Regions from separate parts of the Pseudomonas sp. SB113 genome, predicted to be linked through region 3. Evidence: predicted binding sites of a transcription regulator. Region 3 holds the regulator's gene; each other region holds the start of a gene.
The links. The regulator FliA, encoded in region 3, starts transcription of late flagellar genes. The targets are predictions, from matches to a motif close to CTAAAGTTTNNNNNNNNNNNGCCGNTAA.
Positions count from the first base shown of each region.

Region 1 (7,135 bases), on a different contig from region 3:
TCGAAACGCCGGCCGAGCATCAGGTGGGATCGTTACTCATGCAGCGCATCAAGCCCTTGGCGCGGGTAGAGATACAGCGCCCATCACGCCGATAAAACAACCATTGCCGAGACTCGCATACAGTCATACGATGACTGACCACACCCATAACAATAAAGGATCACCCGTGAATAAACCCCTCCTCCTGGCCGCCGCCGTTGTCTGCGGCCTGAGTGCGCACGCCGGCGCCGCCACCTTCGCGTACATCTCCAGCCCCGGTGACGGGCTGATTTCCCAGTACCGACTCGACGAAGGCAACGGCGCCCTGAGCCTGGTCGACCAAGTGACGGCCGGCGACCAGGTCAATCCCATGGCCCTCAGCCCCGACGGCAAGACCTTGTTCGCGGCCTTGCGGGTCAAGCCGTTTCAGGTCCAGGGCTTCAGCATCGACCCGGCGACCGGCCGCCTGACGCCGCAGTCCAAGGCGCCGCTGGCCGAAAGCATGGCGTACCTGGCCACCGACCGCGCCGGGCGCTATTTGCTCGCGGCGTCTTACGGTGCCGACACCCTCAGCGTCCAGCCCATCGACAAGCCCGAGCCCATCCGCACCTACAAGACCGGCCTGCATGCGCACTCGCTACGCACCGACCCGAGCAATCGCTTTGCCTACGCCGGCAACCTGGGCACGGACCATGTGCTGCAATACCGCTTCGACGCCGCCACCGGCGCGCTCACCCCGATCGGCAGCGGCTACGTGAGCGTACCGGCCAACACCGGGCCTCGGCACCTGGCGTTCTCGGCCAACGGCAAGTACCTGTATGTGGTCGGCGAAATGAGCGGCACCGTCACCGCGTTTGCCATTGATGACAGCACCGGCGCGCTGACCCAGATCGGCGTGGCCAATGGCATTCCTGAGCGGTTGAAACTGGCCCACGGCGAAGTGCGTGACGCGCGCAACAATGACCTTAAAGACGACCCGACGCCGCGCATCTGGGCCGCTGACCTGCGCCTGTCGCCGGACGGCAAGCTGCTGCTGATGAGCGAGCGCACCAGCAGTTCGGTGTCGGCGTTTGCCGTGGATACCGCCACAGGCGGCCTGCGTTTTGTCGACAACTACCCGGTCGAAGAGAAGCAGCCGCGCAATATCGCGTTCTCCCCCAACGGGCATTGGCTACTGGTGACCGGCGAGAAAAGCGACAAGGTCGGCACCTATGCGGTCAGTGCCGCGGGTGCGTTGAAGCGTGTGGGGGAAGCGGCGTCGGGCAAGGGTGCGCTGTGGATTGAGGTGCTGCATACCTCGGCCAACTGACCTGAACCTGTGGGAGGGGGCTTGCCCGCTCGCCACAGTTACAGTGTTCCTCCTTCACTGACTGGCATTCGGGAAAGCCCCCCCCCACCGGGTTGGATCTTCAGGGTTTACAGACCTCAGCTCAGGCGAAACCGTGCAGTGTTATCACTCAACGCCTGACTGCCCTTGCTCAAGGTATCCGCTGCCCGATTTACCGCGCGCGCGCCGTCGAGCAGACGCCCGGCGGCCTGGTCGACTTGCTGGATATTGCCGCTCACTTCATCCGCCGTCGCCGCCTGCTCCTCCACCGCCGTGGCGATTTGCGCGAGGGTGTCGGTGACGTTCTGCACCGCGCCGGCAATCTCGCCCAGGCGCGTGCCCAAGCCGGTGACGGACTCGGCATCGGTCAACGCCTGCTCGCACGCGGCGCCCATCAGCGTCACCGCCTGGCTCACCGTGGCGCGCAGGCTGTCGACGGTGCCGGCGATCTGCGCCGTCGACGCCTGGGTGCGTTGCGACAGGCTGCGCACTTCATCGGCGACCACCGCAAAGCCCCGGCCCTGCTCGCCTGCGCGGGCGGCTTCGATGGCTGCGTTGAGCGCCAGCAGGTTGGTCTGCTCGGCGATGCCGCGAATGGTGTCGACCACCGACTGAATCTGCTGCCCTTGCTGGCTGACTTGCTGCAAGGCATCGGCGGTGTCGGTCAGGCGCTGGTTGAGCTGCTGGATGCTGGCGGTGGTGCGCTGGCTGTCGCGGCTGCTGTCTTCGGCGATGCGCCGGGTTTGCTGGGCACTGCCCGAGGCCTGTTCGCAGCTGCGCGCGACGCCCATGGACGTGGCGGCCAGTTGCGTGGCGGCGGCGGCGATCTGGCTGATCTGGTGCTGCTGGTCTTCGACTTCGCTGAGGGTGCTGCCCGATTGCGAATTAAGAGTGAGCACCGCCGAGCCGAGCTGCTGGGTTTCGTGATTGACGCCAAGCAGGCTGGTGCGTAACTGCACCACCGCGACGTTCAGCGCGGTGCTGATGGCCGCGAGTTCGTCGCGGCCCTCTACCGCCACTTCCACACACAGGTTACCGTCGCGCAGGGACTCGGCCAGTGTGGTGATGCCACTGGCGCTGCGACGGATGGACGCTTGCAGACACATGAACAGATAAAGCGCCGCCAGGGCCAACAGGCTGAACGTTGCCGCCATCGGTATGAATTGCGTGTTCGCATGTGCGCGGTAGTAGTCCAGGCGTGCATCCATCGACGTCAGCGACTGAACGCGCAGCGCGCCGAGCGACTCGAGCATGGCGTCGATACTGCGCTCGAAACCGGCCGTATCCAGCTTGATGCTGCCGCCGAACACGCCGTCGTCGAGCACTTTGAGTTCGTTATCCAACAACTGCAGGCTGGTGTCGTATTGCGCCGTCCACGGCTCCATTCCGGCGTACTGCTTGGCCTTGAGCGAAGCCGCAGCCTTGACCAGTTGATCCCGCGCATCGCCGATGCGGCTGCGCAAGTCGCGCATCTGCAAACGACTCTGCAAGGTGAACTGCCCCGAAGAAATCGAGGACTGCCCCACACTGGCCATGCGCCCGATGCGCTCGATCAGGTCGGGCGTTTGCTGGGTGCCCATCTGCATGAGCATGTAGGTTTCCAGCCAGGGGTCGAGGATCAGGCCGGCGTCGAGGGTGATCTGTTCGCGCAGGGCCTGCATCGCCGTCAGCGCGGCGGTGAAGCGGTCGTAGCCATCCGGCCACCAGCCCACGGTGCGCAGGGACGCGGAATCCATGCCCTTGACGGTGGCCTGCAACGCCTCGAAGCGGGCCAGGACATCAGCGCCGGCGTTCTGGGTTTTCAAGGCATCACCGAGGGCTTGCAGGCTTTGCAGGATCAGCGGGAAATTGGCATCCACCTTATCCATCGCCGCCTTCGCCGCCGGCGTGGGGGCATGCAGGATGTCCGCCGCCTTCCAGCGCGCAGCCAGGTTACGTTGGGCGGTCAACTGGCCATCCAGCGCATCCAGGGCCAACAGTTGACGAAGGCCGGACTGCTCAGCGGAAATCACGCTTAACTTGTCGCGATAGTCCTGGCCGATCATCCACAGGCTACCCGCCAGGGGCAGCATGAACAGGAAAAACAGAATCTGGAACTTACGCGCGAAACCGAAACGTCCGAGCAGGCGGATACCAGGTGATAAAAGGCTGTGCATGTCCGACCACTCCCGAAAACAACCCGCCCGGCGCACCGCTGGGCGAAGCCTTGAAATAAATGAAAGCAAAATGCCATGTCATTGATTGGTAAGGCTCTAGCAAGATACGGGCCGCTCACACTCAGCCCCGAAACAGGGCGTTCGCTGCACGAACGCCCCACCTCGCGTGCGCGAAAATGGGGCAAAAGCACTCAGTAGGGACAAGGCCGCTGTCACCGCCGGAGACGACTGACCGAGGCGCGCGCCAGAACGCCCTCAATCACAAGCATCCTATCGGCCGCGCGCGGGGAGAACTTGAAGGGCAGGACACGCCGTTGGAAGAAATACCGGCAGCGACCTATTTAGCCTGCATGTACCGGCTGAAATTATTGATGTGATCGTCCAGGTTGTCCTCAAGCATCATCCGGTACTGATCGCAGAAATACGTGAGCATCGCCTCGCGCTCCTCAGCCATCTGCTCGCCGGACTTAAAGTTGCGCGCACAGGCCCAGGCATTGAACCGCGTGGTGCCGAACATCATCGAGGCACTCACCTGGCCGAGGTTCTCGAATGTCTTGAGCTGCTCGTTCGACAGCTCGATATGCGCGTCTGCGCGGTCGTAGAAGGTTTGGTCGGTGGCGTCGGCCATTGCGGGTTCCTGGGTGAGCGAATGAGACGACCATTGGAGCATATCCTGCGGCTGGAGAGCAGGCGCCTCCCTGCGGAGGCGCCTTGAACATCACATCAATGCCAGCACCAGCCGCTCAAGCCCGATGCCGAACCCGGCGCCCTCTCGGTAAGCACCGCCACCTACCACTTGCTGCTGCGCACCCAGTGCGGGGCAGCGTACTTCGAAGCCATTGCCTTCAAGGTAGTAACTCAGCCCACGCTTTACCGCCAGGCTCAACTCATAGTCGAGCCCCAGCGTGTCCAGAAACCCGGAGCAAAGGGCTTGGCTGCGCTTTAGCGCCAGCGCGGGCTCTGGACTGAGAATTTCCAACCCCAACTGGGTAAATTCACGATAGCGACCGGCTTGCGGCCGCTCATACCGATAACACCGTGCCACGTAGAAAAACATGGCCTCACCCCGCTCGCCGAGCAAGGCTGCATTGCGCTCCTGGAACAGCGCGGTGGCCTCTGGGATCAGGCAACATTGGCGACCCGCCTTGTCATCGAAAGCCCACATCTGCCCGATGATTTCACTGCCGCCGGCTTTTTCAATAAACGTGTCCTGGCTCCACAACGCGGGCACGATAGCTTCTTCAGCTCCCGCTTCGATGAAGATAGCTCCGGAATCGTCCCTCTATCTCACGCATCGTTGCGGCTTCTTTCCCTGTCACGATTCGGGTTCCGCGCAGCATTGTCATGTCTTGAATCTCCATTTTTACAGGCAATAAAAAAGGCGCCATAGGCGCCTTGGTTTGGGTTCATTAAGTGATCAGAGCGTCTGGTCAATCAGTGAGCGCAAGCAACCACGGCACCTTGGGAAAGGTCCGTGAGAGTGATGGCGGTTGCTTTGCGAAAATTTGGTCATGGGCAATCCTTGCACACATGTAGGAATAGTTACAAGCAAGCTCAATTCAACAGCTCAGTAATCCACCGGGCCTGCTGTGCGATCTCTTGCGCCTTATCCTCCGGCACGGCCTGCCGCGCGCGCTCAAAGCTGGCCAGGGTCTTCTGCTTCTGACGCAGCATGCGCTGCCACTTGGCCAGGAACAGCGGGCTGCGTGCCTGCATCTGCACGGGGCCGAAGTACAGCTGTTCGGCGCTGTAGCTCACCGGTGTGGCGCGTTCGGCGACGATGATTTCGTAGTAGAAACGGTTTTCCCGCAACAACTCTTCACTGAGGATGGTGTAACCGTTTTGCATCAACCAGTGACGCAACGGTTGCTCGCCGCCGTTGGGTTGCAGGATCAGGCGTTCGCGGCCGCTGAGGTAGGCCTGGCCGCTGTCGAGGATGTCGCGGATCGTTTCGCCGCCCATGCCGCAGACGCTGATCGCGGTGATCGCGTCTGCCGGTTTTATCGCCGCCAGACCATCGGCGAGGCGCACCGTGACATGCTGCTCCAGGCCGTTCTCACGCACGGTGCGCTCAGCCGCCTGGAACGGTGTGATCGCCACCTCGCCCGCCACGGCCGCCTCTATCACGCCACGGCGCATCAAGGCCACCGGCAGGTAGCCATGGTCCGAGCCGATATCGGCCAGCCGCGCGCCCATCGGCACATTCGCCGCCACGCGCTCCAGGCGCATGGACAAGGTGTGTTCGTTCAACCTGTGTTCCTTTTTATTCGCCGGAAAATCGATCCCGGCTGTTGGTCAGATGCAACACCATCGCCGCCCGCGCCGCGTCCGGGTCCTGGCGTTTGATCGCGTTGAAGATCGCCTCATGTTCCAGGTTCGCCAGTTGCCCGAGCTTGGCAAAGTCCGCCCCGCCACGCTCGGCGCCTTTCACTTGGGTACGCGGAATCATCGCATTGCCCAGGTGCAGCATGATTTCGGTGAAGAAGCTATTGCCGGTGGCTTCGGCGATCAACTGGTGAAAGCGTTTGTCTTCTTCCACGCAGCTGTCGTTGTTGGCCAGCGAGGCCTGGTAGTCGTCCAGTGCGGCGCGCATGTGGGCAAGCTGCTCGTCGGTCCTGCGCACGGCGGCCAGTGCCACCGCCTGCACTTCCAGGCCCAGGCGCAGCTCGAGCATGTTGCGCACGCTGGCGACGGTGTCCACATGCAGGCGCAAGCCTTGCTGGGCATGTTGCGCGAGCACAAAGGTGCCGATGCCGTGGCGCGTCTCCACCAGCCCCGAGGCTTGCAACTTGGAGAGGGCCTCGCGCACCACGGTACGGCTCACCCCATGTTCGAGCACGATGGTGGATTCGGACGGCAGCTTTTCACCCGGCTTCAACTGCCCAAGCAGGATGCGCTGGGTCAGGGCGTCGAGCACGCCTTGGGCCAGGTTGTTGGAGCGTCTACGGACGGGGGGGCCGTTTTCAATGGGCATAGTTACGAATCCACGGGGTTGGGCAGGAGGGAGCTTAACATCCCGCCCCACGGCGTAACCCCACTGTAGGAGCGAGCTTGCTCGCGAAAAACCTGAGGGCGCCGCGTTTATTCAGGATGCCCGCATTATCGTTGACGTTTTTCGCGAGCAAGCTCGCTCCTACAGGTTAGGGCCCGAGTGAAAAAAGCGCCAAACTTGTATGACAACCAACATTTATGACCACCAACACGCCCTCTTCCAAAAGCGCACTCAACCTTCTTTAAACGCCACACAGACCCGCAAAATAACCAAAAACGCACTAAAACCTGGCCCTTATAAACACAAAAACATCATCACCACATTGCGAGCCCCAGAAAAGAACTTGTATGATGTCTATCAACAAGACACGCAAACCCGCATAAAAATAATCAGGGGGAGTTTTGAATTGTGAACAATTCAAGCCATGCATCTGCCGCACCAAACAGTGATTCGGTCCTCGCGCACGCCGTGAGAAAAGTGAAGGGCCATGTGCTCCCACTGTTCGTGATCATGTTCATCCTCAACTACATCGACCGGGTCAATATCGGCTTTGTGCGCACGCACATGGAACATGACCTGGGCATCGGCGCCGCGGCCTATGGGTTTGGCGCCGGGCTGTTCTTCATTGGCTACGCCCTCTTTGAAGTGCCCTCCAACATGCTGCTGCAAAAGGTCGGCGCG
Region 1 is NZ_JBFMHW010000019.1:32,385-39,519, forward strand. It holds gene AB1462_RS22700 (lactonase family protein) at 167-1,288, shown strand; gene AB1462_RS22705 (methyl-accepting chemotaxis protein) at 1,405-3,462, opposite strand; gene AB1462_RS22710 (DUF3144 domain-containing protein) at 3,800-4,090, opposite strand; gene AB1462_RS22715 (ATP phosphoribosyltransferase regulatory subunit) at 4,181-4,726, opposite strand; gene AB1462_RS22720 (tRNA (adenine(22)-N(1))-methyltransferase TrmK) at 5,017-5,712, opposite strand; gene AB1462_RS22725 (FadR/GntR family transcriptional regulator) at 5,726-6,436, opposite strand; partial or broken gene AB1462_RS22730 (outer membrane lipoprotein carrier protein LolA) at 6,498-6,587, opposite strand; gene AB1462_RS22735 (MFS transporter) at 6,863-7,135, shown strand, end outside.
Region 1: the regulator FliA is predicted to act here: its motif matches at 3,733-3,760, upstream of AB1462_RS22705 (methyl-accepting chemotaxis protein).

Region 2 (7,135 bases), on a different contig from region 3:
AACTAGCGCGCTTTGCAACGATTCAGCTGAGTAGAATTCACGCGCACGATAAAGCGCAGAAATATTCTCGCCGAGACCTGCTTTGATTAGTGCCAACCCATTAGTGCGTGAGCGCGTTTTGTGCAAATCGGCGAAGACTGAGTTCAGGATTGTCAAAGCTTCCTGATTGAAAAGCCTACTTTCATGCTTCAGCGCGTGCTCTAGTCGCAACCATAATTCATCCCAATCTCCAGCGGAAGAACTCTTCCGTATGTAGTAGGAATCAAAGGCGAACTCGCATTCATCATGCGAGTCGCTTGGGTCTCGGTTATCGTATTTTACGTTGAGAATCTCAAGCACGTCGGATGCAATGTTTTCTTCACACCCTACTATATCTGCTATCACATCTAAGATGGGATCGCCTTCCCGATCCCAGTCATAATCAATCTCGCTGTCTCTATGCATCGCGGACTCGAAGGCATTCGGCTCTTCAGCGGTGCGCTCGTAGTGGGCTTCGAAAGCCGATTCGACCTGAGTCGCAAGTTCTTCAACTTCAATGCACGGAGAACTAGTTTCATCACAGTAGGAACACTTCCCGGCAACTTCAACTGCGATTTTTTCCTGCAAAAAACTTTCGCCAATGCAACCCACACAAACCCTTTTCGGTTCATCGTCGTAAAAATTATTTTTCATTTCAGCCCTTCCTCGGAGTAGATCTATTCTGCTCCACAGTACGAAATCGCTCAGTCCTGCACCAGTGCCCTCGTAGGGTATTAGCTAAGACTGTATGGATCGGCAGCAAGTTAATATTTCTCACCGGAAGTACGCTGCTAATGACATTCACTTAGGGCGGACAGCAGCCACTAGCCAACGTCCGCCTTCGACCCAAGGCACTAATTGTTCGTTTTCAGCCTGTAAAAAGAATTTACTATAATCAATTTTACATTATTTCATTCAACGTGCGGTTGCCAGAGGGTGCACGCCAATATCCTTCGAGAACGTTTCCATTAGACGTTGATGCGATTTGCGCACAAGAGTCGGGTCGACTGCTGCTTTGCTAAAGCAACTCTCCCATTCGGTATTCCACTCTTTGAGCCAAGCGTCTCTGCGACGCTCGAAAGGTGTTCGAAGACAGCTATCGCGGCCCCAACCAGTATTTGTCTCGAAGCAAAGGTTCTGAAACTCGATGCATGAAGCAAAAAACTCATCGCTGAACAACGGAGCGGCAAGGTGAATCTTCTTGTCGATGATGCGCTTCATTGCAATTATATCGGGTGGGGGGATATCTCGCCAATTGCCAACGTATGTGTAGTAGCACAGTAGATCATTGAGCTGAGGGGCAAGATCATCATATATAGCAAGACGCTTTTCAGTCAGCTTTTGACTGCGCCACTGCAGATGTTCAAATTTTTTCGTAACGCGATGGATGTAAACACCGAAAATAGCTAAAGCACCTGGCACCAAGAGGCTTGAGGTGAGCTTTGCAATTTCCAACCAACTCCATGGACCTAATTCCATAAGCACTTCCGGATTCCAATTTAATGTTTGCAGTCATATTTTTTTTAAAATTAAAATTTTAGCTTAGTATGTTTGATCCCACTGTGTGAATGTCAAAATATTCGCCAAGTAGTAATGGTGAAAGTTTGTCGTCTTAAATTTTTGAGCCCAGTAATCAAGTCGTTGCTGCTGGGTCTGGCCTATGCCCGACCATTCGACGATTACAATGTGCTTGGATTGGGCGTGTGCCGCGATCACATCATTCAAATGACTGTCTTCGCCAGAGTAGCCGAAAACAATAATTTCCTGCGATTCGTTAAGACTAAAGTTTAGATAATTCCAGTATGTCGACAGCACTATTGATGAGCCGATTACCGATCGCTTATGGCGTACATGTGTGAGAACTATATGGTCCGAGCCCTCGGGAGAATGGGGGTCAAGTTCATTACGGTCTCTTTTTCGCGCCAGCCCATGGTGATCGAAAAATAACGGGGAACCATGAAGGTGCAAGTAGTATCCAAAATTATTGTTATATAGTCGTACAAGTGCGTCAGAGCTAAAGCCAGCCCCGACCATGCCATCTACCAATGTGGTAGTGTTGTAGGCGCCCATTAAATTAGCATCTAAAAATGCACCATATAACAGTTTGTCGTAATTGAGGGTTGCTATGTGGGATTTTGTATTTCGGACAAAACGAATTAAAGGCTCTAAGAATGGTCGAGGCAGTTCGCCATGATATAAATGCAATCTAGTAGCAACTTTGTGTATGTAGTTTCCGACTGCAATAGGAAATTGAAGGCCTTCTTGTGAAAGCCAATGCACATTCATTCTCTGAGATCTATTTATACTGCTAAGAGTTTTACAGGCAGAAATTACCAGGTGCAGAGGGTCGAGTTGGTCTTCTCTTTGAGGTATTGCGCCGACGGCCCCCATGCACTGACTGATTAAGTCTTTATGGATGTCTGATATAGCAAACGGATCATTCCATACGTCAGCCATTGCATTTGTGAGTGAAAAATGGCGTGGATCCAATGCCATTCCTAGCCCGTTTCCGAAAACTAAAGTCTTTCTAGGCATCCTTACCCTCTCTGCTTCGTTCGTCATGTGTTTTGGGCAGTAGAGGCATGTTGCCATCTATTGCCACGTTTAGGGAAGGGCGGAGAAGACTGAAACGTCTCTGATTTTATAGACGCATCTGACTGGCTCCTTTTGGCCGATAGCTGCCGCTCACAACCGGCCGCAATCGGCCGATAACAGCCTGTCAATATTGGGGAACATCCCTACACCCGCGTCCATCCGTCGCATCCCCCACCCTCCCCCTCCAGCCCCCACCCAACCTGCCGATAACCCTACTAATCGTACGCCTACCCCTGCCCCCCCACTCGATCGAGTCCACCACATGAACCCACTCTCCCTTCTAAAAAAAGCCCGGGCCGATCGTCAAGGCACCGCCACGCTCACCAGCACCGCCAACAACCTGGACGCCGCACTCACTGCTCTGCGTATCACCCCCACCCTGATCACCGGCTTTATCTCGCCGCATCTGGACATCGACGCCATCGCCGCCAAGCTCAAGCGCCGTTTCCCGCACTCCACCATCAGCCTCTGCACCACTTCCGGCGAACTCTGCAATGCGCCCAATTCGCTGTATTGCGCTACCGGCGAGCGCTGGGACCGGATTGTGTTGCAGTTGTTCGACGACAGTCTGATCGCCTCGGCCGAGGTGGTGATGGTGCCGCTGGAGTGTGAGGACATTCGCGGTGGCGGTAAGCGGTTGGGGATGCAGGAGCGGATTGCCAAGTTGGTGGCCAATATCAAGCGGGTGCAGGTGCGTACGTCGATCGATCATCGCGATACGTTGGCGTATGTGGTGTTCGATGGGTTGTCGGCGTCGGAGTCGTTTTTTATGGAGGCGCTGTATGAGTCGGGACGGTTTCCGTGTTTGTTTGTAGGGGGATCGGCCGGGGGTAAGTCGGATTTCCAGAAGACGCTGATTCATGACGGCCAGCGCAGTTATCAGAACCATGCGCAGATTGTGTTCCTGAAGACGGCGGCGCATGTGCGGTTTGGGGTGTTCAAGAGCCAGAATTTCAAGGCGGCGGATTTGACCTTCAGTGTGCTGACGGCGTCGGTGGAGGACCGCACGATTGACCAGGTGATCGACAGCAGCGGCAATATCAAGAGCATGGTGCAGGCGCTGTGTGATGCGTTCAGTTGCGCGCCGCAGGCGCTGGAGTCGAAGCTGGCGGATTATTCGTTTGCGATTCGGGTGGGCAGTGAGTTGTTTGTGCGTTCAATCGCGCGCATCGATTATGTGCAGCAGATCGTGCAGTTGTATTGCGACGTGGCGCCGGGTGAGGAGTTGGTGATGGTGCGGCGTACGCCGTTGCGGGAGACGACGCGCCTGGACTATGAGCAGTTCCTGCGCGGCAAGGGCGGCCAGCCGGTGGCGGGGATTTTGAATGACTGCATTCTGCGCCGGCTGAACAACGGCGCCGAACTGGGCAGCATGGCCGGCATTTTTGGGGATGTGCCGTTGGCGGGGTTTTCGACCTTTGGGGAGATTTTGGGCTTGAACCTGAACCAGACGCTGACGGCGATTTTCTTCTTTCGGGTGGCCAAGGGTGCGAGTTTCAGTGATGAGTACGTGGACAATTTCATCGCCCATTACGGTGAGTTCAAGGCATTTTTCCTACGGCGCCAGGTGAAGAAGCTGGCGGGGTTGAACCATGTGGTGGTCAAGCAGATTACCGCGTACAAGAACAATGACTTCAGCAACACTCTGAATACCCGTGGGCTGGACCGCAATATCCTGCCGGTGTTCGAAGGTCTGGCCGACTTGGGCCTGGTGCTGGCCCATGCCCAGCGTCAGCAGGAGGACATCGCGTCGCAGCTCAAGCATTACTCGGGTGAGTTGCATGCGTCGATGGATGAACTGGTGGGCACGATTGGCCAGCAGAACACGGTGTCTGCGCAGGCCGGGGCCACGGTGGAGGGGCTGTCCAGCCAGGCGGATGTCGCGGTCGAGGGCGCGCGCACGCTGGCGGGGTCGAGTTTGCGTATCCAGTCGATTGTGCAGGTGATCCAGCAGATCGCCGGGCAGACCAACTTGCTGGCGCTCAACGCCGCGATTGAAGCGGCGCGCGCCGGCGACCTGGGCCGCGGCTTTGCGGTGGTGGCGGACGAGGTGCGCAAGCTGGCGGAAATCACACGTAAGAATGCGGCGGAAATTGGTGTGGATATTGACTTGTTGTCGAGTGAGATCCAGCGGGTGGCCCAGCAGATTGAAGACCAGTCCACCGGAGTGGGCGCGCTGCGGGAGATGCTGGATGTGCTGGAGGCGTCGAGCCGGGCGACGGAGGGTACGGCGCAGCGGACCAAGACCATTGCGGATACGTTGACGGGGTTGACCCATGCGTAGGCGTTAACGGCAGGTAAAAAACGGCGCGGGGCTCATGGCACTGAACGGGGAATTCAGTGCATGATGCGTCGCTCATATCAAGGACGATAACAACCGTGAAAAACGCCCTCGCCGCCCTGCTATTGCTGTGCCTGACCGCTCCCGTCTTCGCCGCCGAAAGCCCCGTCGGTTTCAAGACCGCCACCCTGCCCGATGCGCAAAACAATCGTCCACTTGAGCTGGTTGTCTGGTACCCCGCCGCCGCCACCGCCAAACCCACGCTGATCGCCGACAACGCGGTGTTCATCGGTGCCCTCGCCGTGCCCGACGCACCGCCAGCTGCCAGTGAGCATCCGCTGGTGGTGCTCTCCCACGGTTATGGCGGTAACTGGGGCAAGCTGGTGTGGCTGGCCAGTGCGTTGGCGCATCGGGGCTACATCGTCGCGGCGGTCAATCACCCCGGCACCACCACCAAGGATCGCAACCCGCAAACTGCCGCGCAGTTATGGCAACGCCCGGCCGACCTGAGTCGCGCGATCGACGCGGTGTTGGCTCAGCCGAAGCCCTTTGGTGCGGTCGCGAATGACCAGATTGCCGCCGTGGGCCATTCCCTTGGCGGCTGGACCGTGCTGGAAATCGCCGGGGCGCGCTTCGATCCGGATCTGTTCAGCCGCGACTGCAACGCCCACCCCAAGCTCGGCGGTTGCATCGGCTATCAGGAGATGAACCCCGCCGGCACGCCAGCCGGCAAGGCCCGGTTGGCCGCTGATTTGAGCGACAAGCGCGTCACCGCCATTGTGTCGTTGGACCTGGGCCTGTCGCGCGGTTTCACCGACGCCAGCCTGGCCGCGCTGCCGGTACCGGCGCTGGTGATTGCGGGGGGCGTGCCGTCGGAGGATATGGACCCGCAGTTGGAGTCCGCCGACATGGTCAAGCGGCTGCCAAAGGCAACGACGCAGTATGTGGAGATCAGCGACGCCACGCACTTCAGCTTTATGTCGATCTGCAAGCCGGGCGGCATGGCGCTGATTGAGGAGAGTTCGCCGGGCGATGGCATGATTTGCCGCGATGGTGAGGGGGCTCGGCCGAGGGCGGTGATTCAGCAGCAGGTGGTGGGGCTGATCAGTGAGTTTTTGCGGCGCTCATTTCGACAGTGAAGCCGGCGTCGACCTTAGAGCCGATGGCGCGCCACGGCTGACTATTTATCGTTTTAACTCCATTGAACGGCGGAGCGAACATGCAAGAAAGTAAACACCCGAAGGGACTTGGCGGTTGGCTGATCGTGGTTGGCTTGGGCCTGTTTATAGCCTTGGCGCGTCTGGGCTATGCCCTTATCGCGGTGTATTACCCGATATTCGCAGATGGCTCGTTCAGCATCCTCACCTCATCCGGCACGACGATGACTAACGCCCTATGGGGCGCGATCCTGATTTCAGAAACCCTCATTAATGCAGTCTTTATCGCGGCCTTTGGTTATTTGGTTTACCTGTTCTTCTGCGAACATTATTTATTCCCCAAGGTTTATATCGTCACGCTCATCGCCTCGGCTATTTACGTTCCACTTGATGCATGGTTCAGCTCGCTTGTTCTGGTGGATGAACCCATATTCGACTACAACACGACCAAGGAAACCGTGCGCGGATTGGTGTCCACCTCGATCTGGGTCCCCTACATACTGTTCTCTAAAAGGGTCAAGGCAACGTTTGTACAACATCGGCCGGTTGCGGCAGAAGCGCCTAGCCCCGTCAGCCTTTGACACGGTGAGCATCGAGCGCCTGCCAGATAACCGGCAGGCTGCCGAAGCGATGCCGCTGAAATACGCAGCCCAACCCCGTCACATCGATAGCACTGATGATTACTATCGAACCGCTCGCCTATAGCGTTGCCGAGCCCGATTCCTATAATCGCCTCCCAATTCTTCCCCCTCGCCTGCCCTCAGGCGACATCCCCCCTTGGAACCCAGCATCATGCCAAGCGCCCTCCAGGCCCCCAGCGGCCGTCCCGAACATAATCAACAAAGCGTCAAACAGCAGTGGTTGGCGATTCTCTCGGTCGCGGTGGGCGCCTTCGCCCTGGTGACCAGTGAGTTTCTGCCGGTGGGCGTACTCAACGACGTCGCCGCCGACCTCGGTATCAGTGCCGGGCACGCCGGGCTGATGGTGACCCTGCCGGGCATCATGGCTGCCCTCGCCGCGCCGTTCCTGTCGGTAAGCATTGGCGCGATGGACCGTCGCTACCTGCTGATCGGCCTGACGTTGA
Region 2 is NZ_JBFMHW010000019.1:51,511-58,645, forward strand. It holds gene AB1462_RS22800 (RES domain-containing protein) at 1-672, opposite strand, end outside; gene AB1462_RS22805 (hypothetical protein) at 934-1,497, opposite strand; gene AB1462_RS22810 (SIR2 family protein) at 1,561-2,553, opposite strand; gene AB1462_RS22815 (methyl-accepting chemotaxis protein) at 2,876-4,897, shown strand; gene AB1462_RS22820 (alpha/beta hydrolase family protein) at 4,993-6,033, shown strand; gene AB1462_RS22825 (DUF2569 domain-containing protein) at 6,114-6,632, shown strand; gene AB1462_RS22830 (MFS transporter) at 6,844-7,135, shown strand, end outside.
Region 2: the regulator FliA is predicted to act here: its motif matches at 2,796-2,823, upstream of AB1462_RS22815 (methyl-accepting chemotaxis protein).

Region 3 (7,135 bases):
AACGCAATGGCTTGATCAATCGCCTCTTTGCCGTTGGTGGCCGTGCCGACCACCTGGATGCTTGGATCGGCGGAAAGAATTTCCGAGACGCGGCGGCGGAAGAAACCCGAATCGTCCACCACCAGGACCTTGACTGCCATAAACACTCCGTTAGGTGGGGCGGGCTGTACCGCCCTGCCCCACCAGAATCAAATACGCCGAGCGGCGTAACGCTTGAGCATGCTCGGAACATCGAGAATCAGCGCGATCCGACCGTCACCGGTGATGGTCGCACCCGACATGCCCGGGGTTCCCTGCAGCATTTTGCCCAAAGGCTTGATGACCACTTCTTCCTGGCCAACCAGTTGATCGACGACAAAGCCGATACGCTGGGTGCCCACGGAGAGAATCACCACATGGCCTTCGCGCTGCTCTTCATGGGCAGCCGAAGCAACCAGCCAGCGCTTGAGGTAGAACAGCGGCAACGCCTTGTCCCGCACGATCACCACTTCCTGGCCGTCCACCACGTTGGTGCGCGACAGGTCGAGGTGGAAGATCTCGTTGACGTTGACCAGCGGGAAGGCGAACGCCTGGTTGCCCAGCATCACCATCAGGGTCGGCATGATCGCCAGGGTCAACGGCACCTTGATGACGATCTTGGAACCCTGGCCCTTGGTCGAGTAGATGTTGATCGAACCGTTGAGCTGGCTGATCTTGGTCTTCACCACGTCCATGCCCACGCCACGGCCCGACACGTCGGAGATCTCGGTCTTGGTCGAAAAGCCAGGGGCGAAGATCAGGTTGTAGCACTCAGTGTCGGTGAGGCGGTCGGCGGCGTCCTTGTCCATCACGCCACGCTTGACCGCGATATTGCGCAGAATGGTCGGGTCCATGCCCTTGCCGTCATCGGTGATCGACAGCAGGATGTGGTCGCCTTCCTGCTCCGCCGCCAGGATCACCTTGCCGCCACGGGACTTGCCCGAGGCTTCGCGTTCTTCCGGGGTTTCGACACCGTGGTCGACAGCGTTGCGCACCAAGTGGACCAGCGGGTCGGCCAGGGCCTCGACAAGGTTTTTGTCGAGGTCGGTTTCTTCACCCACCAGTTCCAGGTTGATCTCTTTCTTCAGCTGGCGCGCGAGGTCGCGAACCAGGCGCGGGAAGCGGCCGAAGACTTTCTTGATCGGTTGCATCCGCGTTTTCATCACCGCGGTTTGCAGGTCGGCGGTGACCACGTCGAGGTTCGACACGGCCTTCTGCATGGCTTCATCGCCGCTGCTCAGGCCCAGGCGCACCAGGCGGTTACGCACCAGTACCAGTTCGCCGACCATGTTCATGATGTCGTCCAGCCGCGCGGTATCGACCCGTACGGTGGTTTCGGCTTCACTGGCCGGTTTTTCCGCGACCGGTGCGGCGGCGGCACGCGCTGGCGCCGGGGCAGCAGCCGGCGCAGGCGCAGGCTTGGCGGCTGGCGCGGCGGCGGCTTTGGCGGCAACCGGTGCCGCCGTGGCCGCAGCGGCGGCTGGGGCTGGGGCGACTTCGGTGAACTTGCCCTTGCCGTGCAGATCGTCCAGCAGCGCTTCGAATTCGTGATCGGAGATCAACCCATCGTCCGCCGGCTTGGCACCGGCAGCCGGTGCTGCGGCTGTAGCGGCGACTGCCGGCAAGGCGTCGGCCGCGAAGGTGCCCTTGCCATGCAATTGGTCGAGCAACGCTTCGAATTCGTCGTCAGTGATGTCGGTGCTGGCAGGCGCGGCAGGCGCATCCGCAGCAGCGGCGGCAGGGGCCACGGCATCAGCCGCGAACTGGCCTTTGCCGTGCAATTGGTCGAGCAAAGACTCGAACTCAGCGTCGGTAATGTCTTCGCTGCTCGGCGCGGCAGCCGGGGCAACGGCTGCCGGCGCTTCGGCCTCGGCCTTGACGGCGCTGAGGGAGCTGAGCAGTTGCTCGAACTCGCTGTCCGTCACATCCGCTTCAGGCTCCGCCACCGGTTCCGGTGCGGCTTCGACCACCGGCGCTGCCGAGGTGTCGGCCGGCTCTGCGTAGCGCGCCAGGGCGGCCAGCAGTTCCGGAGTGGCTGCGGTGATCGGGGCACGCTCGCGAACTTCGCTGAACATGCCGTTGACCGCATCCAGTGCTTCGAGAATCACGTCCATCAACTCCGAATCAACGTGACGCTCACCCTTGCGCAGGATGTCGAACACGTTCTCGGCGATGTGGCAGCACTCCACCAGCTCATGGAGCTGGAGGAAGCCGGCGCCCCCTTTTACAGTATGAAAACCGCGAAAAATTGCATTGAGCAGGTTCGCATCATCCGGGCGGCTTTCCAGCTCGACCAGTTGTTCGGACAGTTGCTCTAAAATTTCGCCGGCCTCTACAAGGAAATCCTGAAGGATCTCTTCATCGGCGCCGAAGCTCATGTGGGTGCTCCTTAGAAGCCTAAACTGGATAACAGGTCATCTACGTCATCCTGACCTGACACAACGTCTTCACGTTTATCGGCATGAATCTGCGGACCTTCACCCTTGGCGAGATGTTTTTGTGGATCTTTTTCAGAGAGGATCGCTTCGCGGTCATGTTCGATGCCGGCAAAACGGTCGACCTGGCCGGCCATGAGTACCAATTTGAGCAGGTTGCTTTCCACTTCGGTGACCAACTGGGTCACACGCTTGATCACCTGACCGGTCAGGTCCTGGTAATCCTGGGCGAGCAGAATGTCATTGAGGTTGCTGGAAACCGTGCGGTTTTCCTGCTCGCTGCGTGACAAAAACCCTTCAACCCGACGGGCCAGCTCACGAAACTCTTCTGCACCGACTTCACGGCGCATGAAGCGGCCCCAGTCAACGCTCAGGGCCTGGGCTTCCGTGGCCATGCCGTTAACCAGAGGCGTGGCGTTTTCCACCAGGTCCATGGTGCGGTTGGCCGCCGCCTCGGTCAGCCTGACCACATAGGACAGGCGTTCGGTGGCGTCGGTGATCTGCGAAATCTCTTCGGCCTGGGGCATGTGCGGGTCAATCTGGAAATTGACGATCGCACTGTGCAGCTCGCGTGTGAGCTTGCCCACTTCCTGGTACAGGCCGCGGTCACGGGTCTGGTTAAGCTCATGGATTAACTGCACAGCGTCGCCGAAATGGCCTTTTTCAAGGCTGTCGACCAACTGGTGAGCATGCTTTTTCAGGGTCGACTCAAAGTCGCCCTGTGACGTTTCTTTATGCTCCATAGCTCCCCCGCGATGGCATTAGCCGTGGATGCGTTCGAAGATCTTTTCGATCTTCTCTTTCAAGGCCTGTGCAGTGAATGGTTTGACTACGTAACCGTTGACCCCGGCCTGGGCGGCTTCGATGATCTGTTCACGCTTGGCTTCGGCGGTCACCATCAACACGGGGAGGCTGCGCAATTTTTCGTCGGCACGCACGTGGCGCAACAAGTCGATACCGGTCATGCCCGGCATGTTCCAGTCCGTTACCAGAAAGTCGATGCTCCCGCTGTTGAGGATCGGAATCGCCGTAAGGCCGTCATCCGCCTCGACCGTGTTTGTGAACCCAAGGTCACGCAACAGGTTTTTTATGATCCGCCGCATCGTTGAGAAGTCATCAACGATGAGGATTTTCATGTTCTTGTCCAATTCGACCTCCAAGCAGTCTTAAACGCGCCCAGCACCTGGACGCGCCATTTCAATCAACAGGCATTACACAAAAAGGACTGCCGGGGGCACCACGGCCCGAGCCCGCGAAGGCCTATCACCTTCGCGGTATCGCGTTGCAATGCTCCCCCACACTGCCTGTCAGCGCGCTCGCCACTCTCCCAAACGCCCCCGCAAGCGGGCGGCGCACTGGCTGTGCAACTGGCTGACACGCGATTCGCTGACCCCCAGGACCTCACCGATTTCCTTGAGGTTCAGCTCTTCGTCGTAGTACAGCGCCAACACCAACCGCTCGCGCTCCGGCAAGTTGGCAATGGCGTCCGCCAACGCCCCCTGGAAACGCTCATCTTCCAGGTCACGCGACGGCTCCATATGAGCGCTCGCGCCGTCCTCATGCAGCCCTTCGTGTTCGCCGTCCTGCAACAGGTCGTCGAAACTGAACAGGCGGCTGCCCAAGGTATCGTTCAAAATCCCGTAATAATCGTCGAGACTCAATTGGAGTTCGGCCGCAACTTCGTGATCTTTAGCGTCGCGACCGGTTTTTGCTTCAATTGCACGAATTGCGTCACTGACCATGCGGGTATTTCGGTGCACCGAACGCGGCGCCCAGTCACCCTTGCGCACCTCGTCGAGCATCGCGCCACGGATGCGGATCCCCGCATAAGTCTCGAAGCTCGCGCCCTTGCTCGCGTCGTACTTGGTCGACACTTCGAGCAGGCCGATCATGCCCGCCTGGATCAGGTCTTCGACCTGGACGCTGGCGGGCAGGCGTGCCAACAGGTGATAGGCAATGCGCTTGACCAGCGGCGCATAGCGCTCGATCAATTCGCCCTGGCTGTCACGGGCAGATTTCTTGTACACGTTATAGCCGTTCGCTGTCATAGCACCGGTCCCGCACTCGTCTGATGCACCAATCGCTCGACGAAAAACTCCAGATGCCCCCGAGGGTTGGCGGGCAACGGCCAGGTATCGACCTTCTGGGCAATAGCCTTGAACGCCAATGCGCATTTGGAACGAGGGAACGCTTCGTAGACTGCACGCTGCTTTTGCACAGCCTTGCGCACACACTCGTCGTAAGGAACCGCACCGACGTATTGTAAGGCGACATCGAGAAAGCGATCCGTGACCTTGGTCAACTTGGCGAACAGGTTGCGACCTTCCTGCGGGCTCTGGGCCATGTTGGCCAAGACGCGGAAGCGGTTCATGCCGTAGTCACGGTTAAGCAGTTTGATCAGGGCGTAGGCGTCGGTGATCGAGGTGGGTTCATCGCAGACCACCAGCAAGACTTCCTGCGCCGCGCGCACGAAGCTGACCACGGACTCGCCGATCCCGGCGGCGGTGTCGATCACCAGCACGTCGAGGTTGTCGCCGATGTCACTGAATGCCTGGATCAGGCCGGCATGCTGCGCCGGGCTCAGGTGCACCATGCTCTGGGTGCCGGAGGCGGCCGGCACGATGCGGATCCCGCCAGGGCCCTGGAGCAGCACGTCGCGCAGCTCACAGCGCCCCTCGATCACATCGGCAAGCGTGTGTTTGGGCGTCAGCCCCAGCAGAACGTCGACGTTCGCCAGCCCCAGGTCAGCATCCAGCAGCATGACGCGACGGCCAAGCTCTGCCAGGGCCAGGGACAAATTCACTGACACGTTAGTTTTCCCGACGCCACCTTTGCCGCCGGTCACCGCGATCACCTGTACGGGATGCATGCTGCCCATTTTATTTCTTTACCTTGTCTTGCTTAGACGCAGGCTACATGGCTTGGCCGCGTGAATCGCTTGCAGACCATCGATGTAGGTACATTTCACGGTGTTCATCACGCCTCAACCCACCCGTTTTGCCGGGTTGTGATAGAGGTCGGCGAACATGTCGGCCATCGCTTCCTCGCTAGGCTCTTCTTGCATTTGCACGCTGACGGCGCGGCTGACCAACTGATGACGGCGCGGCAGATGCAAATCATCCGGGATCCGCGGCCCGTCGGTCAGGTAGGCAACCGGTAGTTCATGGCTGATAGCCAGGCTCAACACTTCGCCCAGGCTGGCGGTTTCATCCAGTTTAGTCAGGATGCAACCGGCCAAACCGCAACGCTTGTAGCTGTGGTACGCAGCGGTAAGAACCTGTTTCTGGCTGGTGGTTGCAAGCACCAGGTAATTTTTCGACTTGATGCCACGCCCGGCCAGGCTTTCCAGCTGCATGCGCAATGCCGGATCGCTGGCTTGCAGGCCAGCGGTGTCGATCAGCACTACGCGTTTGCGCAGCAACGGGTCGAGCGCGTTGGCCAGGGATTGGCCCGGGTCGACGTGGGTGACCGGCACATTGAGGATACGGCCCAAGGTCTTGAGCTGTTCCTGGGCGCCGATGCGGTAGCTGTCCATGCTCACCAGCGCGATGTTATTCGCGCCGTACTTGAGCACATAGCGCGCCGCCAGCTTGGCGAGGGTGGTGGTCTTGCCCATGCCGGCAGGGCCGACCATGGCGATCACACCGCCCTCTTCCAGGGGTTCGATTTCCGGGGTGGCGATCATCCGCGCCAGGTGGGCCAGCAACATGCGCCAGGCCTGGCGAGGCTCTTCGATTTCGGTGGTCAGGGCCAGCAGGTCACGGGACAGCGGGCCGGACAGGCCAATGCGTTGCAGGCGGCGCCAGAGGTTGGCCTGGTGCGGTTTGCTGCCTTGCAGCTGGGTCCAGGCCAGCGAGCCCAGCTGCACTTCCAGCAGCTCGCGCAGGCCGTTGAGTTCAAAACGCATCGAGTCGAATACACGCTGATCGACTGCGGCGGCCGGGGCTGGCGCGGCAGGACGCGGCGGTTCGATGAACGTTGGCTCAACCAGCGGTTCGGCGGCGGTCAGCGGCAGGCCGGCGAACAATTGGCGGTTGGTGGTGGCATCGCTGTCGCCACGCATGCTCAGTTCGGCCTGGGCCGAGACGATGCGCGAAGCGGTCTTGCGCAGTTCGTCTTCGAGTTCCATGTTCGGCACACGCGGCGCCAATGCCGAGGGGGTGTAATCCAGGGCAGCCGTCAGCTCGACACCGCCGGCAATACGACGGTTACCGATAATCGCAGCATCGGCACCCAGCTCATCGCGGACCAGTTTCATGGCCTGACGCATATCGGCGGCGAAAAAACGCTTAACTTGCATAACCCACTACCCTCAGCCGTTGGGCCCTACTGTCGCGACGATAGTCACTTGCTTGTTGTCAGGAATTTCCTGATAAGCCAAAACGTGCAAATTCGGTACTGCCAGACGTCCAAACCGCGACAACATCGCCCGGACCGGGCCTGCCACCAGCAGAATCACCGGTTGGCCCTGCATTTCCTGGCGCTGTGCGGCGTCGATCAACGAACGCTGCAGTTTCTCAGCCATGCTTGGCTCCAGCAGAACGCCCTCTTCCTGGCCTTGTCCTGCCTTCTGAATACTATTGAGCAATATCTGTTCCAACCTTGGTTCCAAGGTGATCACAGGCAGCTCGGAGTCAAGCCCTACAATGCTTTGCACGATTGCGCGGGACAATCCGACACGC
Region 3 is NZ_JBFMHW010000007.1:163,684-170,818, reverse strand. It holds gene AB1462_RS11850 (chemotaxis response regulator protein-glutamate methylesterase) at 1-140, opposite strand, end outside; gene AB1462_RS11845 (chemotaxis protein CheA) at 189-2,396, opposite strand; gene AB1462_RS11840 (protein phosphatase CheZ) at 2,408-3,196, opposite strand; gene AB1462_RS11835 (chemotaxis response regulator CheY) at 3,215-3,589, opposite strand; gene fliA (RNA polymerase sigma factor FliA) at 3,761-4,501, opposite strand; gene fleN (flagellar synthesis regulator FleN) at 4,498-5,331, opposite strand; gene flhF (flagellar biosynthesis protein FlhF) at 5,437-6,753, opposite strand; gene flhA (flagellar biosynthesis protein FlhA) at 6,766-7,135, opposite strand, start outside.

Region 4 (7,135 bases), on a different contig from region 3:
ATTAAACGCTGCGATCGAAGCGGCGCGAGCGGGGGAGGCAGGTCGAGGCTTCGCAGTGGTAGCCGATGAAGTCCGTGCGCTCGCCCATCGCACACAACAGTCAACTACTGAGATAGAGCGTTTGGTAACTAATGTTCAGAATGGTACAGAGCTTGCTGTAGGTTCTATGATCAGTAACACTGAGCTTGTGACAAAAACACTTAGCATTGCAGAAGGCGCCAACGAAGCGCTGGGTAGAATTAATTCAGCTGTAAGTGAAATCAATGATCTAAACCTTGTGATTGCCAGTGCATCGCAAGAGCAGGCGCATGTTGCGCGAGAGGTCGATCGCAATCTGGTAAATATCCGTGATCTGTCCGCTCAGTCAACTCAAGGCGCTGCTCACACGATGGGGGCGAGTCAAGAGTTGTCGCGCTTGGCTACAGATCTTAGTGCAATTGTTAGTCGTTTTCGACTGAGCTAACAAGTCAGGCTGATTTGGGAGTTACCTGTTAAAGACTTTTCTTGGGCTAATGGGTGACCTCTACATTTGTGGAGGCTCGCCCAAGAGCTACCTGTCCCAGCAGAACTGGATATCAGCATCTATCAGATTGCAGTTTTACCACTAGCCCAGTTCCGCCAGTCTGAGGGCATATCAGGTTCTCAAAGAAGTATTTACAACGAAGTAAAGGAGCGGCCGGGCAAGATGCGTCAACATCTAACCCGGTCACTTTCCCCGCAGACCATACCTGCAAGTCCAGCCAAGGCTCCTGCTTCGTGCACAAAGCGATATGAGCCTAGCACTGTTTATCCATACAGCAAAGGTCTTGCTTTTATGTCCTCCCCCATTATCCCTTGGATGGGCGGCAAACGCCGTCTGGCCGACCGCCTTATCCCTCTCTTCCCACCCCACGAATGCTACGTTGAAGTCTTTGCCGGCGGCGCCGCGCTCTACTTCATGCGTCCTCAGGCCGCCCCAGTTGAAGTCCTCAACGACATCAACGGCGACCTGGTGACGCTGTACCGCGTCGTGCAGAACCATCTGGAAGAATTCGTGCGCCAGTTCAAGTGGGCGCTCAGCTCGCGACAGGTATTCGAGTGGCAGAAGATGACCCGCCCTGAAACCCTCACAGACATTCAACGCGCCGCTCGTTTTTTCTACCTGCAGCACCATGCCTTTGCCGGCAAGGTGACAGGACAGACGTTTGGTACCGCAACCACTGGCCCGGCCATCAACCTGCTGCGGATCGAGGAGAACCTCTCGGCAGCATGGCAGCGGTTGTCCGGCACTTACGTCGAAAACCTCCCCTGGCTTGACTGCGCCGAGCGTTATGATCGCGCGCATACGTTCCACTACATGGATCCGCCTTACTGGCAGACCGCCGGCTATGGCGTGGATTTCCCCTTTGATAACTATGAGCTGATGGCTCAATTCATGAGGCGCAGCCAGGGCAAAGTGATGGTCAGCATCAATGACCACCCTGACATCCGGCACGTGTTTAAGGGGTTTCACTTTGAGACAGTGGACATCAGGTACAGCACGGCGAATCAGCGGCAGGGGAAAGCCGATGTCAGCGGAGAACTCGTGATCATGAATTGGGAGCCCGCCGCGCTGGGTGGGCTGTTCTAGGCAGAAGTCACCGTCGACAAGATAAATCGCTTCTGCCTACAAGAAAGAAGTCTCAGCACCGAAGCGAATGAGCGCGATTATGGTTGGACTTTGACGATTTATAACAGAATGTTGTCATGGCTTTTTTGCGACTGAAGATGATATCGAGAAGCTACTAAGCTAAGTGGCTTTTTTATGAAAACTCTACTGACTATAGGTTCTGCTCTGGTCGTCTCAGTGCCGCCTCTTGTTTTTGCGCAGAAATATCCAGTCAAAACACTTCAGGCCAATACGACTATTTGCTTTGATCGCAGCGATTGGGAAGAAATGGTTGCTGCATCTGTTGATCAGGATGCTGCTGCTGCGGCATCTCGACTTGTCTCTTCTGAAGCATGTCGTGTGGTATCTAAGTCAACTTGGGTGTTGTGCCTCGATAAGGCTGGAAATTCGGGATCATTGATCCAAATGCCTAGTGGCAAAGGGGCCCTCACATCGAATTCTTTCCTCAAGTAACCGCTCAGGAAACAGGCAAAAATCATACGCCAGTTAATTTCCTATATGCAAAATCAACTATAAGCCTGAGTGTAGAGAAGCCCTATGGCCCTAGTAAATCAGGATTGTGGGGCTTTTTTTGTTAGTGTTCCAACCCAAATAGGGCTGCACTTAGCAGTTTATTCCTTATCGATACGGTCCCATTCGTTCGCGGACTGTTCGTGCTCGTTGATGCAGTTCTCGCAAAGAAGGCTTCCGTAGTAGCCCTCTTGTTCCAGGGCTGTTGCGAGCTCTTTACCGTCAAGCACTATCTGGCACTCATTATGGTATCCGCCTGGGTCCGTCACTCCTTCGCATGTCCTCTGGAGATGGGGCGCAATGACTGCCTTTTGAGGGGCACTCAACTGGTCGAAACCCTGGTCTACGGCGAGCTTGGCTATTCCGCTCACCTTGGCGTCTTCGTTATCCAGATGGCCTTTGTCAAGAAGCTGTTTCAAAACCTCGATCTCATCACTCATTGATTTCACCTCAGGTCATGCGCTGTATGAGGCATAACGGTATCACCAAGGATGAAAGCTTAGGACAAATTTTTGGCTGAGGCTGTTGGCGCGGCAACCTTGCACACACCAGATGTGCTCGATGTCGGACATGGTTGCAAAATGCTATCAAGTTATTTTTGTTGCGGCCGATAGGCTTTTAACCTTCTCTGTAGAGCATGGAATCATGACGCTACGTAATCTTGGTATTGCCCTGCGGGCATCACTTTTTTTCACCCTCTTGGCTTTGCTCGTCCTCTTTCTCGGTGTAATGAGCCTGAACAAAATGGCTGATCTGTATCACGCGACGCAGTCCATCGCGAGGGATGCATTGACCCCCACCCGGCTTCTGGGCGAGCTTGCGGACACGACAACGCGCTTTCGCACGATGTCATATGTGGTGATGGTCAACCGTACTCAGGCCGACATTGAAAAGTCAGACGCGCGTTTGGAAGTGTTGACTAATAAGGCCAAGCGAATTATCGATGATTACGGCCCGCTGGTTAGCGGAGATGAAGAAGCTGCCAAGTTTCTTGAGTTCAAGGAAGCGCTTGGTAATTATCTCACAGCTCAGGACAAACTGCGGCAGGCTTCGCTTGCCAAGCGCGAAGCTGAGATTTCGGAGTTGATCAGTGGGGATCTAAAGCGTTACTCGGATCAAATGGCTCCGCTAGTAGATTGGCTGCTGGAAGTAAACCGTAAGGACTCGGAGGCTGCAGTAGCTGAATCCTCCAACGGCTACGCTACCGCACGTAACGTCATTATAGGAGTACTTATACTTACGGCCATTATGACCGCCTTGCTGGCGGTCATCCTGACGCGCAGCATTATTCGTCCTCTCAATGATGCCGTACGGGTGGCGGAGGACGTGGCGCGAGGTGATCTTACCCAGTCCGTGAAAGCCCAGGGGTGTGACGAGGTAACACGCCTGCAGCAAGCTCTAAAAACTATGCAGGCTAACCTTCGCGATACCTTGCAGCATATCTCCGGTTCGGCGACCCAAGTGGCATCGGCGGCCGAAGAACTTCACGCGGTGACCGAGGAAGGTTCTCGGTCGCTTCGGCAACAGAATGACGAGATTGAGCAAGCCGCCACTGCTGTCAATGAGATGACCACCGCAGTTGAAGAGGTTGCCAGCAATGCAGTGAGTACATCGATCGCTTCGCAACAGTCCAGCGCTTCGGCGATACAGGGCCTTCAGCGAGTCCAGGAAACGGTTAATGCTATTCAGCAGATGAATAAAGACGTCGAAGTGACGGCTGAGCAAGTTCGCAGTCTTGCTGAGCAGACGCGGGACATTGGCAAGGTGTTGGATGTCATCCGGGCCATCGCTGAGCAAACCAACCTTTTGGCCCTCAACGCGGCTATTGAGGCTGCCCGAGCGGGTGAGGCTGGGCGAGGCTTTGCCGTCGTTGCCGACGAAGTGCGGGCACTAGCCCACCGCACTCAGAAATCCACTCAGGAAATTGAGGTGATGGTTGGCGACATACAGCGAGGCAGCAGTCAGGCGGTAGAATCGATGCAAAACAGTAGTATTCGTGCCCAGAGCACGCTCGATGTGGCGCGCAGTGCGGGTGATGCTCTGGAGGAAATCACCCGCAGTGTTGGCGAAATCTCCGATCGTAATCTAGTCATAGCCAGTGCCGCTGAAGAGCAGGCCCAGGTGTCCCGGGAGGTTGATCGCAACTTGGTTAACATCCGTGATTTGTCAGCGCAATCCTCGGCGGGTGCCAGTCAGACCAACTCTGCGAGCCATGAGCTGTCGAGCTTGGCGGTTGAACTGAATCAGAGGGTTGGGCGGTTCAAAATCTAAATAGGGCCACTTCTGGTGTTCGCTGCGGTTTCGGTCAGAATAGGGCCGCAATAGGCCGCATGGGGCAACAAAGTTGTGCTGGGTTTATTGATTTTGACGGTCCAGAGCGTTCCTAAGTGATTATCGAAGGGGTTCGAATCTGGCCCTACGGCCGCATTCGAGCCGTAGCAGCCCCTCACACCTAGCAGCAGTCTGCCAAATTGCAAACATAAATCCGTAACCAACAAATGGCTGGCTATGGCACGAATCAGGCTGACGGGAGATAGGTACACCAGAGCTTCTTATCCTCGGCATTCCTACCGGGCTTCCAATAAACCTCGCCAGACAACTCGTTAGGCACCTTGTAGACGAGCTTCGTGTTGAGCTTGATGAGAGGGTTCAGCGACCGCAAACGGATTCCGTAGCCATCGCTCATGATGGTTTCAGTAGTATCGAATTTGAAATCTTTGTCATCCTTGCTGATGAACAAGCTGCCTTCAAGTGGTAGCCGACCTTCGTTGTCAGTGTTCTTGAAGGTCGCGTTCACGGTTAGGAATCGCGCATCAGGATCTGGCTTCACGGCGGAGTAGCGGTTGCCGGTATCGATTGATTTGCTGATGGTGCAGTCATTAACCGTCACATCGAAGTAGCCTACTTGACCATGCATGGCTTCCTGCTTCGCTTTAAGCCCTTTGAGGTAGCTTGTGGCATAGATGTTGTAGCTGTTCGTCGCGGTGTCGCCAATGGCGTATATCCGGCAGAAGAGAGTATCGGCGGTGTCCTTGGTCCACTTATGGTTCTTGTTCTGCTCAATGCCCGCATTTTCAGCCACGGTAAGGTCATGGGTCATCTGCAATGCAAGCCCTTTCTGACTAGCTAGATCCTTGATTTTCAGAACATCGGCATTGAAGTCTGAGCCTTTCCGGCGTGCGTAGAAGTCGGCCAAAATCGCATCTCTACCAAGCGCGAAGCGCAGAATCTGTGCTGTCGAAATGTCCTTCTGGTTAGAGAAAAAGTAGTCGTTCTCTCCCTCTGTGAGATTAGACCCATCGAACGTTACGGCTGAACAATCAAGCAGTTCAGTCTTCGTTTTGCCCTTCTGGGCACTTGTGGCAGAGGCGAAGCCGGGTATTGAGAGACTGATCATCAGAGCCAAGGTAAGGCGACTGCGGCACATTTCAAATCCTTTTTGCAAGTGGTGTGATGGGCGAAGCCTATTCGTATGGCAAGAAGCTATCAACCGAGTCGTCCCGCATTTTATAAACGCGCTCAAATGACTGCTTTTGGCCGATTGTGTTGAAAAAGTCGGCTTTCCCGAAACACTCGAATATTTAGGGATGAAAACACCTCAGTTGCACGCTGCTATGCGAAATCTGAGTCCTGGGCCTTCTGCCAAAAAATTCAGATTTCAATCTCAGGCACGTACTTTTCTGGCGCGGAATTCGAAGCCGACTTTTTCAACAGAATCGGCCGAAAGCCGTCGCGATGTATTTCGTAAATCTTTTGCATTTCTGTGGCTTGAGTTCATTCGGCAGGACGCCGAGGAAGGGCAAAAACAGTTCCCAAACTCAAAACTCACCCCTTGCAGAATGCGGCCTGTAGCTTGATCGGTGGCCGTGAGTAATGGAACGCCGACGGCCTTCGGGACGTCGGCCCGCGTGAGTTTGCATAGCGGTCTTGAAAACCGGCGAACGTTAATAGCGTTCCCAGGGTTCGAATCCCTGGTTTCCCGCCAAGATTCAAACGAAAGCCCCGCAATGCGGGGCTTTTGTGTTTCTGGGGTTTGGCGACCTCGGGCTTTGGGGGCGGGCGATGACCATTGTTCTTCGCGCAAAAAACCAACCCGGTGTCGAGAACTGTGTGAACCCATCCGCATTAACCCGTATGCACAAGGAACGATGCTAATTAGCCATGCTCCAACCATCCGTGCCAAGCCTGCCCAGTGGGGGCATGGCTCAATCGGCTCCGCGTAAACGGCGGCGTGCGCTACTCCATTACAAGGACGCAAGCTTTATGCAGTCATCCCCCTCCCAAGCGCCTTCCGCCACCGGCGAACTGATCGCCAGTTTCCGTCACGGCAAGGGTTTTCTGATTTTCAGTTTGATATTTGGCGTTGTGTTGTTAGGTCTCGCCGGGTTTGTGTTGTATCTGGGCACGATCCTGCCACCGGGCAATGAGGGGCCGGTCAGTCTCCAACCGTCCCGTGGCATGGCCTTCAGTTTCAGTAACCCACATACCTTGATTTACGCCACCAGCGCTTTGCTGGCCGTTCTCGGGCTTGGTGTATTTGCCGCTTACGCCTGGCACAGGAAACTGCGCGCGCCGCGTTACACAGTGTATGAGCACGGCATCGAGCGCATCATCGACGATCAGCGGGAATACACCGCCTTTGCCGAGATTGACGACCTGTATCTGTTTGGCTCCGGGCAAACCGTGCTGACCGGCATGATCACCAACGTGGCCTACCGTCGTAATGCCACCGAGCCGTTTCATCGGGTGATCGAGAGCCTCAAGGGCTTTCACGACTTCCAGCAGTTGGTCCGTGAGCTGCACGTACGCGCAAGTCTGCCGGGGGTAGTGGCGACGCTGGAGTCGGGCGGGGCGGTCAGGTTCAATTGCATCAGCTCCGGGCAGGTCTGGGGCAAGCGTGTCACCGGCAACTTCCTCAAAATCACCACGACGCCGATTGTGGTGAGCCAGGATTTTCTCGAATACCAGGGGCGCATA
Region 4 is NZ_JBFMHW010000008.1:246,899-254,033, forward strand. It holds gene AB1462_RS13570 (methyl-accepting chemotaxis protein) at 1-463, shown strand, start outside; gene AB1462_RS13575 (DNA adenine methylase) at 815-1,609, shown strand; gene AB1462_RS13580 (hypothetical protein) at 1,784-2,101, shown strand; gene AB1462_RS13585 (hypothetical protein) at 2,260-2,598, opposite strand; gene AB1462_RS13590 (methyl-accepting chemotaxis protein) at 2,804-4,429, shown strand; gene AB1462_RS13595 (hypothetical protein) at 4,677-5,585, opposite strand; gene AB1462_RS13600 (hypothetical protein) at 6,422-7,135, shown strand, end outside.
Region 4: the regulator FliA is predicted to act here: its motif matches at 2,745-2,772, upstream of AB1462_RS13590 (methyl-accepting chemotaxis protein).